2 regions of the Bradyrhizobium sp. MI1.3 genome follow, and region 2 is predicted to be linked to the other one. Evidence: predicted binding sites of a transcription regulator. Region 2 holds the regulator's gene; the other holds the start of a gene.

Region 1 (7,576 bases), on a different contig from region 2:
GTCAGCGCCTTGTCGACGGCGTCGGGCGCAAGCAGGCCCGTGCTCTGCACCTCGCGCCCAAGCCCGCACAGCGTCTTCTCGTTGAAGATGGGAATGAGGCTCCGCGTCAGTCCCTCGTAGACGACGAGACGGACCGAGTTGGAGCCGATGTCGATGACCGCGACGCTCGAGCCGCGCTTGCGCGGCCGCTTCACGTCGACGATCCCGGATCAGGATTGATGACGTTCATTACGGCGCGTGAGGCGGCGCGGCGAGGATTCCTTGAGCGACTTACCACGGCCAGACAGACTCGGATTGGTCATGAAGTAGTTGTGGACGTTGAAAGGCTCCTCGCCCTTCGCGGTCTTCATACGCGTTGAGGACCCGTCCGGCAACAATTGCCAGCTCTGCTCATTGTCCTTGAGATTGGCGACCATGATCTGTTCGAGAACCTGCTGATGCACCGTGGGATTTTGCAGCGGACACAGCACCTCGACGCGGCGGTCGAGATTGCGCGGCATCATGTCGGCCGAGGAGATATACACAGCCGCTTTCGCGCTCGGCAGGCCCTGGCCCATGCCGAAGCAGTAAATTCGGCCGTGTTCGAGGAATCGTCCGATGATCGACTTGACGCGGATGTTCTCCGACAGGCCGGGAATGCCGGGCCGCAGGCAGCAGATACCGCGCACCACAAGCTCGACCTGCACGCCGGCCTGTGAGGCCTCGTAGAGCGCGTCGATAATGTCGGGGTCGACCAGCGCGTTCATCTTCATCCAGACCGCACCGGGCCGGCCGTGGCGCGCATGCGCGGTCTCGCCCTGGATGTGCTCGATGATGCGCTTGCGCAAGGTCAGCGGCGAGACGGCCATCTTTTCAAGATCGCTCGGCGCGGCATAGCCGGTGATGAAGTTGAACACGCGGGCGGCATCGCGGCCGATGGTCGGGTCCGAGGTGAAGTAGGAGAGGTCGGTGTAGATGCGCGCGGTCACCGGATGATAATTGCCGGTGCCGGTGTGGACGTAAGTCGTGAGGCTGCCGCCTTCACGGCGCACCACCATCGACAATTTCGCGTGGGTCTTCAGTTCGAGGAAGCCGTAGACGACCTGCACGCCGGCGCGTTCGAGGTCGCGCGCCCAGCGGATGTTGGCCTCCTCGTCGAAGCGGGCCTTCAGCTCGATCAGCGCGGTGACGGATTTGCCGGCTTCTGCAGCTTCCACGAGCGCGCGCACGATCGGCGAGTTGCTCGAGGTGCGGTAGAGCGTCTGCTTGATGGCGACGACGTCGGGGTCGCGCGTCGCCTGCTGGAGAAACTGCACCACGACGTCGAAGGATTCATAGGGGTGATGGACGACGAGATCCTTCTGCCGGATCGCAGCGAAGATGTCGCCGCCTTGCTCGCGCACGCGCTCGGGATGGCGGGGCACGTAAGGGGTGAATTCGAGGTCAGGCCGGTCGAGGCGGGTGAGCTGCGAGAGCTCGTTCATAGCGAGCACGCCATCGACCAGGAACACCTCGTCGTCGGCGGTCGACAGCGCGTGCTGTACGAAGCTGCGCAGCTGCTCCGGCATCTTGGCATCGATCTCGAGCCGGATCACCGAGCCGCGGCGGCGGCGCTTCAGCGCGGTCTCGAACAAGCGGACGAGATCCTCGGCCTCTTCCTCGATTTCGAGTTCGGAGTCGCGGATGACGCGGAAGGCGCCCTGGCCGTGAAGATTGTAGCCAGGGAACAGGCGGTTGATGAACAGTGCGGTGGCCTGCTCCAGCGAGATCAGCCGGACTATCTTGCCCTCGGCCGGCAGGCGGATGAAGCGGTCGATCTTGCCGGGCATGCGGATCAGCGCGTTCATCTGCTTGCCGTCGGCGGCGCGCGTGAGCTGGAGCGCGATGGTGAAGCCGAGGCTCGGAATGAACGGGAAGGGGTGGGCCGGGTCGATCGCGAGCGGTGTCAGCAGCGGGAACACGTTGCTGAGGAAGTAGTCCTCGACCCAGGTTCGTTCCGCTTTGGTGACTTCCTTGCCCTCGACCAGCACGATGCCCTCGTCGGCGAGCGTGCCGCGCAGGTCGCGCCAGATTGCCTGCTGGTCGGAGGCAAGCTGCGAGACGGTCCGGTTGATCAGTGCGAGCTGCTCGGACGGGGTCAGACCGTCGGGGCTGCGCTCGGCGATGCCTTCGCGCACCTGGGCCTTGATGCCGGCAACGCGGACCATGAAGAACTCGTCGAGGTTATTCGCTGAAATCGACAGGAATCGCACCCGCTCCAGCATAGGGTGGCTGGGATTGACCGATTCCTCCAGGACGCGGCGGTTGAAGTGCAGCCAGGAGAGCTCGCGATTGATGAACCGCTCGGGGCTCGATGCGATCGCCGGCGGGCCTTCGGCTTCCGGGGCTTTCTCTTTAACTTCAACAGCTTGCGCAGAATCCATCAGAAGTCGATCCATCCAGTTCGCCCCAATTTGCGACTTACGCGCAAAACCCGCGGGAGCATGTGTTAGAGCGATGACGTTTCGATGACATTGATGTTCCGCGGCCCGGCCGCGTCAAGCCGCCTTGGTCAGACATCCCGGAGCAGCTCGGCCGCCAGGGCCCGGGTGACGGGGCGGCCGAGGCGCAGGGCCTCGCTGTCCAGCAGGTCCACAGCCCGTCGGGCGGCGGCCGAGGACCGCTCCAGGCGAGTGGCGAGGTAGCTGACCACGCTCTCGTCCATGGCGAGCTGGCGGTCGGCGCAGAATTTGACGATCAGGCCGCGGAAGAGCTGGTCGTCAGGCGGCAGCAGCGAGATAACGGGGACAGCGCGGAGCCGCGAGCGCAGGTCGGCGAGCTCGATCTCGAGAGAGGCGGGCGCCTCGCGTCCGGTGAAGAGGACGTAGGCGCCGTCCTCGCGGGCCAGATTCATCAGATGGAACAGGGCGCGCTCATCGAATTCCCTCGCCTTGGGATCCTCGACCACCAGCGCGCCGGTGGCGAGCGCAGCCGGGACGGCTTCGGCGGTCAGCCCATTGGCCGTGGTCGAGCGGGCGCCTGAGGCCTCGGCCCAGATCGCGGCGAGATGGCTCTTGCCGCTTCCTTCCGGGCCGGCCAGCCACATGATCCGGTTCGGCCATTCCGGCCAGGCGTCGATGAGGGCAAGACCGGCGGCGTTGACGGGGCCTTCGAGGAAATTGTCCCGGCTCAGGCTCTCCGCATGCGGAAGCGAAAACGCCAATTGTCGGGGATGAACGCGGCCTGGCACGCTTGCTTTGCTCCGTGCCGGCATATGCCGGCTTGGTTTGAAGAGATGCGACTTAATCGAACGGGAGTTGGCCTTTGCGGGGCCGCTTCCCAACTCATTTGGCCTCGATCGTGCTGCTACTTGGCCTCGATCGTGCTCATGTGCCGCAACCACTCGACGAGATAGAGCGACACGGAGGAGAGCGTGAAGATCGTGACGAGGCCCATCAGGATTATATCATAAGGACCGGCTTTGAAGCCGAAGGCGAGGGCGGCCAGCACCAGCGCTGCGAACGCCACCTGGGCCACAGTGTTGAGCTTGGATACCTTCGAGGGCTTCATCTCCACAGGGCGGTCGAACAGCCACGATATGATCACGGCGGCGACGATCATGATGTCGCGCGAGACCACCAGGATGACGATCCAGCGCGGAATCGCGCCCCAGATGCCCAAGGCCATGTAGATCGAGACCAGCAGCGCCTTGTCGGCGAGCGGGTCGAGCAAGGCGCCGAGCTCGCTCGTCATGTTGAAGCGCTTGGCAAGGAAGCCGTCGACCGCGTCGCTGATACCGGCGATCAGGAAGACGGCGAACGCCACCTCCATTTGGCTCGACACGATGGCCCAGACGATGATCGGGACCAGCATGATGCGGCCCAAAGTAATGATGTTCGGTATACTCACACGGCGCTTCCCGGCACCCGGCCTGACCTCGAATTCGGCCCTTTGCAGGCTGAACCGGTTGATATCTCTACATAGTATACGGCGGCGCGCCATGCGAGCCATTGCGCGTCCCCGGAATTCGACGTAACCAGCCGCAAACCCACTGGAAATCGGGCATGACCGACCGCAAAAACGGCCTCACTTACGCCGATTCAGGCGTCGATATCGATGCGGGCAACCGCTTGGTCGACCTGATCAAGCCGATGGTGCGCGCCACCGCACGGCCCGGCGCCGACGCCGAAATCGGGGGATTCGGCGGCCTGTTCGATCTCAAGGCAGCCGGTTTTAAGGATCCCATCCTGGTGGCCGCGACCGATGGCGTCGGCACCAAGGTCAAGATCGCGATCGAGACCGGCCTGCATGGCGGGATCGGCATCGACCTCGTCGCCATGAGCGTCAACGACCTCGTGGTGCAGGGCGCCGAGCCGCTGTTCTTCCTGGACTATTTTGCCTGCGGCAAGCTCGATCCGGAGGCGACCGCGTCGATTGTCGCCGGCGTCGCCGAAGGCTGCCGCGAATCCGGCTGCGCCCTGATCGGCGGCGAGACGGCCGAGATGCCCGGCCTCTACAGGGACGGCGACTACGACCTCGGCGGCTTTGCCGTCGGCGCCGCGGAGCGGGGCACGCTCTTGCCGCGCAAGGACATCGCCGCCGGCGATGCCGTGATCGGGCTCGCCTCGTCGGGCGTGCACTCCAATGGTTTCTCGCTGGTGCGCAAGATCGTGGAACAATCCGGCCTCGGCTTCGGGGCGCAGGCGCCGTTTGCGCCCGTCATGACGCTCGGCGGCGCGTTGCTGACGCCGACGCGTCTCTACGTCAAATCCTGCCTGCGCGCGATCCGCGAGACCGGCGCGGTGAAGGGGCTTGCCCACATCACCGGAGGCGGCTTCACCGACAACATTCCGCGCGTGCTGCCGAAGCATCTCGGCGTCGGTATCGATCTGGCGCGCCTGCCGGTACTGCCGGTGTTCAAATGGCTGGCCGCGCAGGCCGGCATCGCCGAGCTCGAAATGCTGCGGACCTTCAATTGTGGGATCGGCATGATCGCGATCGTCGAGCCGGACAAGGTCGAAGAGGTCGTGGAGGTCTTCGCCGACGCCGGTGAGATCGTGGCACAGCTCGGTACCGTGATCCCCGCCGAGGGCGAGCACCGCGTCGTCTATAACGGCCATCTCGATCTGGCGCTGTGATGAAACGCCGCGTCGCCATCCTGATTTCCGGCCGTGGCTCCAACATGGCTGCGCTGATCAAGGGCGCGGCCGCGCCGGATTTTCCGGCGGAGATTTCGCTCGTCATCTCGAACAAGGCCGATGCGCAGGGGTTGGAAAGGGCCAAAGCGAGCGGCGTGAAGACGCTGGTGATCGAAAGCAAGCCGTTCGGCAAGGACCGCGCCGGCTTCGAGAAGGTGCTGCAAGCAGCGCTCGATCAGCACGGCATCGAGCTGATTTGCCTCGGCGGCTTCATGCGCCTGTTCACGGCCGAATTCACCGAGGCCTGGTACGGGCGGATGCTCAACATCCATCCCTCGCTGCTGCCATCGTTCCCCGGTCTCGACCCGCACGGCCAGGCGTTGCGCGCCGGCGTCAAGCTGTCCGGAGCGACAGTGCACTTCGTGATCCCCGAGACCGACGCCGGTCCAATCGTGATGCAGGGCGCCGTTCCCGTCAGCGACCACGACACGGCGGACACGCTGTCGGAGCGTATCCTCGAAGTCGAGCACCGCATCTATCCCGCAGCACTGAGCCTGCTCGCGACGGGCAAGGTCCGGATCGAGGGCGATGTGTGCAAGACCGCGGGCAGCGGGCCGTCGGAGAACTTTCTGGTTGCGCCGTTGGTGCGGTGAAGCGCCGTCGCACTCGGAATACTTTCATCCCAAACAAAAACCCCCGGCAGAGCCGGGGGCAACGTCATGATCTCTTGCGCAGACCGCGAGAGCAATCAGGAAACCTTGAGGTTCTCCGCGGATGCCTTGCCGCGGTTCTCCACGAGGTCGTATTCGACCACTTGATTTTCATTAAGGGTCGAGAGTCCGGCGCGCTCGACGGCGGAGATGTGGACGAAGACGTCCTTATCACTGCCGTTCGGCTTGATGAACCCATAGCCCTTGGTCGGGTTGAACCATTTGACGGTGCCCTTTTGCGGCATCCTCAGTCTCCTCCGCTAGATACAAAAACGACGCGGCCGCTTTTCGCGTGCCACGCCACAAACGGGCCTCCGGTAGTCTGTTCGAGTCTTGAGTTCAATGTCGCGAAACGCACAGTCGAGCGGCCAATTCCGATTGTGTCCGATATTGCAACATGAAAATCGCCCGTTAGCAAGCCGCGCGCGAATTTCAAGAGCCCGACCGGAGTGCCCGTCCGCAATTTGCGACCTGTGGCCGCGGAACCACAATCGGAAGCAATGCCTTTGCCTGGACGCGCCAGCCGGTTGACCCTCAGTAACAGTTCGGCACAAATCGCGGCACGCGTGCGCCGCTCCTGTTGCATTTTTGCGCGCCGCCCTTTGCTTCGGGATTTGTCGCCATGTGCTGCACGTCGCAGCCCTCAGAGACACGGCAGGCGATCAGGCTGAACCGCGTCCGTTGGATCGCGGCTGCCGTGGCGTTTGCGCTCATCATGGTACTGTCGACGACATCAGGCTTTGCGCAAAGTCCGACGCCTACGCCTACGCCTACGCCGACCCCGACACCAACGCCGTCACCGACGCCGATTCCGATGCCGACCGCGACCAATTACGACCAGTCGGCCGGCAACAGCGCGCTCAATCTCGGCTCGAATTTCCTGGAGCGGCTCGGCAGCCAGGCTTCTGGCGGCGTCAACCGGGCGTTCCGGACCAATCCCGGCGGCGGCGGCGCATCGGCGGGCGCGGAAGATCCGCGCTACCGCACCTGGTTCGAGGGTTACGGCATCTCGGTCCGGACGGATGCACAAGGAGACTTTGTCGGCGACAAGCGGAAGACGTTTGGCGGTGTCGCAGGCCTTGGCGCGCGGCTCGCGCCGGGTGTCAATCTCGGCTTCTCCGTCGACCAGAGCCACACCGACATCGATGTGCCGCTCGCACTTCAGTCCGCCACGCTGGACCTGACGCAACTCGGCTTCAGCGGCTCCGTCGACAAGGGCCCCTGGACCTGGGCGTTCGCGGTGGTGCACGGCTTCGGCAAGGTCCGCTCCAGCCGGGACACCGGCCTGGGACTTGCGACCGCGGGTTATCGCGCCGCAGTCGACGGCGCGCTGACCGAGATCAGCTATTACTGGACCAAGGATCAGATGCGGATCGTGCCCAAGGGTGCACTGGAATATGTCCGCGCCACCAGCGTCGCGTTCCAGGAGGTTGGCGGCCTCGATCCACTCAATGTCGGCTCGACGGCGCTCTCGCGCGCGCGCGTCATGATCGGAGCCGAGATCGGGCGCTACTTCATCTTCGACCAGAAGATCCTGGACCTGTCCGCCTACGGCAAGTTCGTCGACAATTTCCATCAGAACCTAGGATCGGTGCAAGTCAGCCTCGGGAGTCAGAGCATCGTCGTGCCCGGCATCGGCGAGAGCCGTTACGGCACGGATGCCGGCGCCTCGGCCTCGCTCAGCCTGACCAACACGGCGCGGCTCTACGTCAATTACGACGGCAAGTTCCGCAAGGAGCTGACGTCGCACCAGGGCGCGGTCGGCTTCGA
Region 2 (7,576 bases):
TTCCTCGGCATCATGCACAACCAGGCCACCCGGATGGCGCGCCTGATCGACGATCTGCTGTCGCTGTCGCGGGTGGAGCTGTCGGCCCATGTGCGGCCCGACACCCTCGTCGACCTGCTGCCGATCATCTTGCAGGTCGCCGACGGGCTCGAGCCGCTGGCGCGGGAACGCCAGGTCGAGGTCGAGACCCAGCTCCCTGAGATCCCGGTACTGATCGCGGGGGACCGCGAGGAGCTGCTCCGCCTGTTCGAGAATTTGATCGAGAACGCGCTCAAATACGGCGCCGCGGGCGGTCGCGTCATCGTGTCGCTGATGCCAGGCGCCGCCCCTGATGGAACTCAGGAAATCCGGGTCCTGGTCCGGGATTTCGGCCCCGGCATCGCGCCGGAGCATCTGCCGCGGCTGACCGAACGGTTCTACCGGGTCGATGTCGGCGACAGCCGCTCGCAGGGCGGCACCGGCCTCGGATTATCGCTGGTGAAACATATTCTTAACCGCCATCGCGGCCGGCTTTTGATCGAAAGCGTGCCCAAACAGGGCGCCACTTTCACCGCCTGTTTCCCCCAGGGCAAGCCTGCGGCTCTGAGCTAAATTCCAGCGATTTCAGCTGCTTAACGCTGTCATCCGACTGTCACCAAACCTTCGTAAAAGCTCAGCTGTCCGCTCCTAAAGGGGCGGCACGGGGAGCGCGATCGGGCGCGGATGGCGCTTCGCTCCCCTGTATGGAGACCAGCATGAATTTCCTCAAAACACTCGTCGCTGCTGGCATCGTCGCCGCATCGACGACGGCGGCCTTTGCTGCCGATATCACCGGTGCCGGTGCGACGTTCCCGTTCCCGATCTATTCCAAATGGGCTGACGCCTATAAGAAGGAGACCGGCAACGGTCTGAACTACCAGTCGATCGGCTCCGGCGGCGGCATCAAGCAGATCCAGGCCAAGACCGTGACCTTCGGCGCCAGCGACGCGCCGCTCAAGGCCGAGCAGCTCGAGAAGGACGGCCTCGTCCAGTGGCCGATGGTGATGGGTGCCATCGTTCCCGTCGTCAACATCGAGGGCGTGAAGCCCGGCGAGATGGTGTTCGACGGCGAGACGCTGGCCAGCATCTATCTCGGCAAGATCACCAAATGGGATGACGCCGCGATCAAGAAGCTCAACCCGAACGTGAAGCTGCCCTCGGAGGCCATCACCGTGGTCCGCCGTTCGGACGGCTCTGGCACCACCTTCAACTTCACCAACTACCTCGCCAAGGCCAGCGCGGACTGGAAGAGCAAGGTCGGTGAGGGTACCGCGGTCGAGTGGCCGGTCGGCGTCGGCGCCAAGGGCAACGAAGGCGTGTCCGGCAACATCAGCCAGACCAAGAACTCGATCGGCTACGTCGAGTACGCCTATGCCAAGCAGAACAAGCTGACCTACACCGGTCTCGTCAACAAGGCCGGCAAGCCGGTGCAGCCCACCGTCGAAGCGTTCCAGGCGGCCGCCTCCAACGCCGACTGGGCCAAGGCTCCCGGCTACTACGTCATCCTGACCGACCAGCCCGGCGAGAAGTCCTGGCCGATCACGGCGGCGACCTTCATCCTGATGCACAAGGACGCCACCGACAAGGCGGCCTCGCAGGAAGCCATCAAGTTCTTCCGCTGGGCCTTCAAGAACGGCGGCAAGGCGGCTGAAGAGCTCGACTACATCCCGATGCCGGACCCGGTCGTTCAGCTGATCGAGAAGACCTGGGCTGCCGAAATCAAGAGCTAGCTTCGCGACGCTCGTGCCCCGGATGCGCTGCGCCGCATCCGGGGCACGGACCAACAAAAAAACGTATGCTATTTAGTACAGGGGATCGGCGTGGCAGAGATGGCCGTTCAGAGCGATGTAATCGACGACGCCGGACCGTATGATCGCGCCAAGGCCTTGAGCGCGTTCAAGCTCGGCGACGTTACCTTCTACTGGATCACGCGGCTCTCCGCGATCTCGGTGCTTCTGATCCTCGGCGGCATCATCATTTCGCTGATCGTCGGCGCCTTCCCGGCGATGAAGGAATTCGGGGTCTCGTTCCTGTGGACGCAGCGCTGGGCGCCGTCGGCCGATCCGCCGGTGCTCGGCGCGCTCGGGCCAATGTACGGCACGCTCGTCACCTCCTTCATCGCGATGCTGATCGCCATTCCCGTGGGTCTCGGCATTGCGATCTTCCTCACCGAGCTCTGCCCGCAACGGCTGCGCCGCCCGATCGGCATGGCGATCGAGCTGCTCGCCGGCATCCCCTCGATCATCTACGGCATGTGGGGCTTCTTCGTGTTGGGTCCGTTCCTCGCCAACACGTTCCAGCCCTTCATGATCAAGATCTTCGACGGCGTGCCCGTGCTGGGCGCGATCTTCGCAGGTCCCCCGTCCTATCTCAGCCTGTTCAATGCCGCGCTGATCCTCGCCATCATGGTGCTGCCCTTCATCACCTCGATCTCAGTCGACGTGTTCAAGACCGTGCCTCCGGTGCTGAAGGAAGCCGCCTACGGCGTCGGCTGCACCACCTGGGAAGTCGTCCGCAGCGTGGTGATCCCCTACACCCGCGTCGGCGTCATCGGTGGCGTCATGCTGGCGCTGGGCCGGGCGCTCGGCGAGACCATGGCGGTGACCTTCATCATCGGCAACTCGTTCCGGATCTCGTCCTCGATCTTCGCCCCCGGCACCACGATCTCGGCGGCGATCGCATCCGAGTTCGCCGAGAGCGACGGCCTGCACCAGTCCGGCCTGATCCTGCTCGGCCTCCTGCTGTTCGTGCTGACCTTCTTCGTGCTCGCAGCGGCGCGGCTGATGCTGATGCGGCTGGAAAAGAAGGCGGGGAACTAGCGCCATGAATCCGATCTATTCACGCCGCCGCCGCAAGGACATCGTCGTTCGCGGGCTCTGCATCGCCGCAACGGCCTTCGGCGTCACCTGGCTCGCGCTGATCCTGATCACGCTGCTCTACAATGGACTGGCGGGACTCAATGTCCAGCTGTTCACCGAGAACACGCCGCCTCCCGGATCGAACGAGGGCGGCCTGCTCAACGCCATCGTCGGCTCGCTGATCATGACCGTGATCGGCGTCGGCATTGGCGCGCCGCTCGGCATGTTCGCCGGCACCTATCTCGCCGAATACGGCCGCAATGACCGGCTGACCTCGGTGATCCGCTTCATCAACGACATCCTGCTCTCGGCGCCCTCGATCATCATCGGCCTGTTCATCTACGGCGCGGTGGTGGTGCCGATGCGCGGCTTCTCGGCGATCGCAGGCTCGCTCGCGCTCGCGGTCATCGTGATCCCGGTGGTGCTGCGCACGACCGAGGACATGCTGCTGCTGGTGCCGAACGCGCTGCGCGAGGCGGCCTCGGCGCTCGGCCTGCCGCGTTCGCTGGTGATCAAGCGGATCGCTTATCGCGCCGCGCGCTCCGGCCTCATCACCGGCGTGCTGCTCGCAACCGCTCGCGTCGCCGGTGAAACTGCGCCGCTGCTGTTCACCGCGCTGTCGAACCAGTTCTTCAGCCTCGGCCTGAATAAGACGATGGCGAACCTGCCTGTCACCATCAACAACTTCGTGCAGAGCCCCTATGCCTATTGGAAGCAATTGGCCTGGAGCGGGGCGCTGCTCATCACCCTGACCGTTCTTGCCCTTAATATTGGCGCGCGCATCCTTGGCGCCGAGAGGACCGCAAAATGAGTGATCTTTCCGTATCGATGAGCGCGGCCGGTGGGCTGCCCCACGCGCCGGTGCTGCCGGAGGCGCCCCCGAAGGTGACCGTGCGCAACCTGAACTTCTATTACGGCGAGCACCACGCGCTGAAGAACATCAACCTGACGCTGGGCGCCAATCGCGTCACGGCGTTCATCGGTCCGTCGGGCTGCGGCAAGTCGACCCTGCTGCGCATCTTCAACCGGATGTACGACCTCTATCCCGGCCAGCGCGCCACTGGTCAGCTGATGCTCGACCAGACCAACATCCTCGACGGCAAGCTGGACCTCAATTTGCTGCGCGCCCGCGTCGGCATGGTGTTCCAGAAGCCGACGCCGTTCCCGATGACGATCTACGAGAACATCGCGTTCGGCATCCGCCTGTATGAGAAGATCTCGAAGTCCGAAATGGACGGCCGCGTCGAGAAGGCGCTGCGCGGCGGCGCGCTGTGGAACGAGGTCAAGGACAAGCTCAACGCCTCCGGCCTGTCGCTCTCCGGCGGCCAGCAGCAGCGCCTCTGCATCGCCCGCACCGTCGCGGTGCGGCCCGAGGTGATCCTGTTCGACGAACCCTGTTCGGCGCTCGACCCGATCTCGACCGCCAAGGTCGAGGAGCTGATCCAGGAGCTGTCCGAGGATTACACGATCGCGATCGTCACCCACAACATGCAGCAGGCGGCGCGCGTCTCCGACAAGACCGCCTTCATGTATCTCGGCGAGCTGATCGAGTTCGACGACACCAGCAAGATCTTCACGTCGCCGACCGACCGGCGCACGCAGGATTACATCACCGGCCGGTTCGGCTGAGGAGACGCGACATGGCTTCCGAACATACCGCAAAGGCTTTCGACACCGACCTCCAGGAACTCACCCGCCTGGTCGCCGAGATGGGCGGCATCGCCGAGCGCATGATCGTCGAGTCCGTCGACGCGCTGATCCGCCGCGACGTCCCGCTCGGCCAGCGCGTCGTCGCCATCGACACCGAGCTCGACGCGCTGCAGAAGCGCATCGAGGAGCGTGCGGTGCTCACCATCGCCCGCCGCCAGCCGATGGCGGTCGATCTGCGCGAGATCGTCGGCGCCATGCGCGTCGCGACCGATCTCGAGCGCATCGGCGACCTCGCCAAGAACATGGGCAAGCGCGTCGCGGCGCTGGAGACGGACTTCCATCCGCTCAAGCTGTTCCGCGGCCTCGAGCACATGACCGACCTCGTGCAGCAGCAGGTCAAGTCGGTGCTGGACGCCTATGCCGCGCATGATTTGCCGGCGGCGATGGCGGTGTGGAAGGGCGACGAGGAAGTCGACGCCATCTGCACCTCGCTGTTCCGCGAGCTCCTCACCTACATGATGGAGGATCCGCGCAACATCTCGTTCTGTATTCACCTGATGTTCTGCGCCAAGAACATCGAGCGGATCGGCGACCACGCCACCAACATCGCCGAGACCGTGTTCTACATGATCGAGGGCCAGGCGATCACCGACAAGCGGCCGAAGGGCGACATGACGACCTTCGCCAACACGGTACCGAACACCTGAAGACTTAAGGGAGCGACGACGCGATGGGCGCACGCATTATGGTGGTTGAGGACGAGGAAGCCCTGACCGAGCTTCTCCGCTACAACCTCGAAGGCGACGGCTATGACGTCGAGACGGTGATGCGCGGCGACGACGCCGACACCCGCCTCAAGGAGCACATCCCCGATCTGATCGTGCTCGACTGGATGCTGCCGGGCCTGTCAGGCATCGAATTGTGCCGGCGGCTTCGCACCCGTCCCGAGACCAAGCAGCTCCCGATCATCATGCTCACCGCGCGCGGTGAGGAGAGCGAGCGGGTGCGGGGTCTTGCGACCGGCGCCGACGATTACATCGTCAAGCCGTTCTCGGTGCCGGAGCTGCTGGCACGCGTGAAGGGCCTGCTGCGGCGTGCAAGCCCGGAGCGGCTCGCCACCGTGCTTGCTTTTGGCGACATCGAGCTCGACCGTGACAAGCGCCGCGTGGCGCGATCGGGCCGGCCGATCGATCTCGGTCCGACCGAATATCGCCTGCTGGAGTTCTTCCTGGAGCATCCGGGCCGGGTGTTCTCGCGCGAGCAACTGCTCGACAGCGTCTGGGGCCGCGACATCTATATCGACGAGCGTACCGTCGACGTGCATATCGGCCGCCTGCGCAAGCTGCTCAATCTCGGCCGCGAGCAAGACCCGATCCGCACCGTCCGCGGCGCCGGCTACGCGCTGGATGATCGGTTTGCGAAGGCGGAGCAGGTGTAGGGTTGCAGGCTTGTTTGTTGGCGAGCTGTCCCTGCATTCTCCGATGTCGTCCCGGACAAGCGAGCGCTGATCCGGGACCCATAACCACAGGGAGTGGTTTGGCGAAGACTCAGAGTTACCCCTTTCGCACGACTACTGCGTGCTCGGAGTATGGGTCCTGGCTTTCGCCAGGACGACACTGAAATTATTGAACTGTCTTTGCGCGACGACTTGCCCTGATTACCGCGGACCCGGCTTCACCGGTGCGCGGCGCCGATCCGACGCCGGCTGGTACGCAACACGCGAGTGCTGGGCGCAATAGGGCAGGCCGGACAGCGCCCGTCCACCGCAGAAGAAGAAGTCCGGGCTCGAGGGATCGCCGACCGGCCAGTGGCAGGTCGCCTCGTTCAATTCGAGCAGCGACAGCCGCTGGCTCATCGGCACCACGTTGTCGTAGGTGACCGGATCCGGCTCAGCCTCGACCTCGAAGGCCTGCGCCAGCGCGGTGTTGCCGCGCGAGATCGGGCGGCTCACCCGCATCATGTGCTGCGCGGGGCGCGCCTTGCGCGGCCGGGGCGCTGCCGATGATGGGCTCTTGGCGCGGCCCGAAAGACCGAGCCTGTGCACTTTGCCGATCACGGCATTGCGGGTCACATTGCCGAGCTCCGCCGCGATCTGGCTGGCCGAAAGTCCGGCCTCCCAGAGCTTTTTCAGCTGCTCGACGCGATCATCGGACCAGGTCAAAACCGTCATTGCACCCTTTCCCTCGCTGCGCGCCAGCCATCCTGGGGCCTCGCAGCGAATGCCTAAGCCTTCAAAAACCCGTGCCGCCAGAATCCCTTAAGGCTCGCCGGGCGCGTCTTGAACGCCCGAACGTTTACGCCGGTACATAAGGACTTAAAGATCAGAACCACTGCACGAGATGTCGTATCTGACAATCCAAACGCTACAATATGGCGTGACTCCCGCGCAAGAGTCCGCCGACTCGCTTCCACATGTTCCGTGGCTAAATCCCGCAAAATCGGCACCGCAAGACTACGGATTCAGCGTTTCGCGAGGCTTTCCGGGCGGCATTGACACCCGTTTCACCAGGCCTAAGATAGTCGCACGTGCCGCCCTCAAGAGGCGGCACGTTTCGTTTTCCGGGCCGGTCGATGGTGCGTTGCGTAATGCACGCTTACACCGTCCGCAACATTCAAGTGACCGTCATGACTAACAGCGCAGCGCCGCATTTGCTCCCCGTTTTCGCCAGGTCCGACCTCGGTTTCGAGCGTGGCGAAGGCTGCTGGCTGATCGCGACCAATGGCGAGCGCTATCTCGATTTCACCTCCGGGGTGGCGGTGAATGCGCTCGGCCATGCCCATCCGGCGCTGGTCGCGGCGTTGCAGGAACAGGCCACGAAGCTCTGGCACATGTCGAACCTGTTCCAGAGCCCGGACGGCGAAAAGCTTGCCGCGCGCCTGTGCAATGAAAGTTTCGCGGACTTCGTGTTCTTCTGCAATTCCGGCGCCGAAGCGCTGGAATGCGTGATCAAGGTCGTGCGCCGCTATCACGCCGCGAAGGGCCATCCAGACCGCTATCGCATGATCACCTTCGAAGGCGCCTTCCATGGCCGCACGCTGGCGACGCTGGC

The links. The regulator PhoB, encoded in region 2, activates phosphate uptake and scavenging genes when phosphate is short. The targets are predictions, from matches to a motif close to TGTCATNNANCTGTCAT.
Region 1: AC0L3A_RS01965 (RNA degradosome polyphosphate kinase) is a predicted target of PhoB. The motif match lies at 2,476-2,492, and genes of this name have one in related genera.

The regions. Positions count from the first base shown of each region.
Region 1 is NZ_JBVVPQ010000002.1:170,048-177,623, forward strand. It holds gene ppx (exopolyphosphatase) at 1-194, opposite strand, end outside; gene AC0L3A_RS01965 (RNA degradosome polyphosphate kinase) at 210-2,402, opposite strand; gene AC0L3A_RS01970 (P-loop NTPase family protein) at 2,531-3,208, opposite strand; gene AC0L3A_RS01975 (CDP-alcohol phosphatidyltransferase family protein) at 3,325-3,867, opposite strand; gene purM (phosphoribosylformylglycinamidine cyclo-ligase) at 4,023-5,096, shown strand; gene purN (phosphoribosylglycinamide formyltransferase) at 5,096-5,749, shown strand; gene AC0L3A_RS01990 (cold-shock protein) at 5,845-6,051, opposite strand; gene AC0L3A_RS01995 (autotransporter outer membrane beta-barrel domain-containing protein) at 6,429-7,576, shown strand, end outside.
Region 2 is NZ_JBVVPQ010000036.1:68,607-76,182, forward strand. It holds gene AC0L3A_RS24730 (ATP-binding protein) at 1-591, shown strand, start outside; gene pstS (phosphate ABC transporter substrate-binding protein PstS) at 735-1,748, shown strand; gene pstC (phosphate ABC transporter permease subunit PstC) at 1,848-2,837, shown strand; gene pstA (phosphate ABC transporter permease PstA) at 2,842-3,687, shown strand; gene pstB (phosphate ABC transporter ATP-binding protein PstB) at 3,684-4,505, shown strand; gene phoU (phosphate signaling complex protein PhoU) at 4,517-5,233, shown strand; gene phoB (phosphate regulon transcriptional regulator PhoB) at 5,257-5,964, shown strand; gene AC0L3A_RS24765 (GcrA family cell cycle regulator) at 6,184-6,696, opposite strand; gene AC0L3A_RS24770 (aspartate aminotransferase family protein) at 7,152-7,576, shown strand, end outside.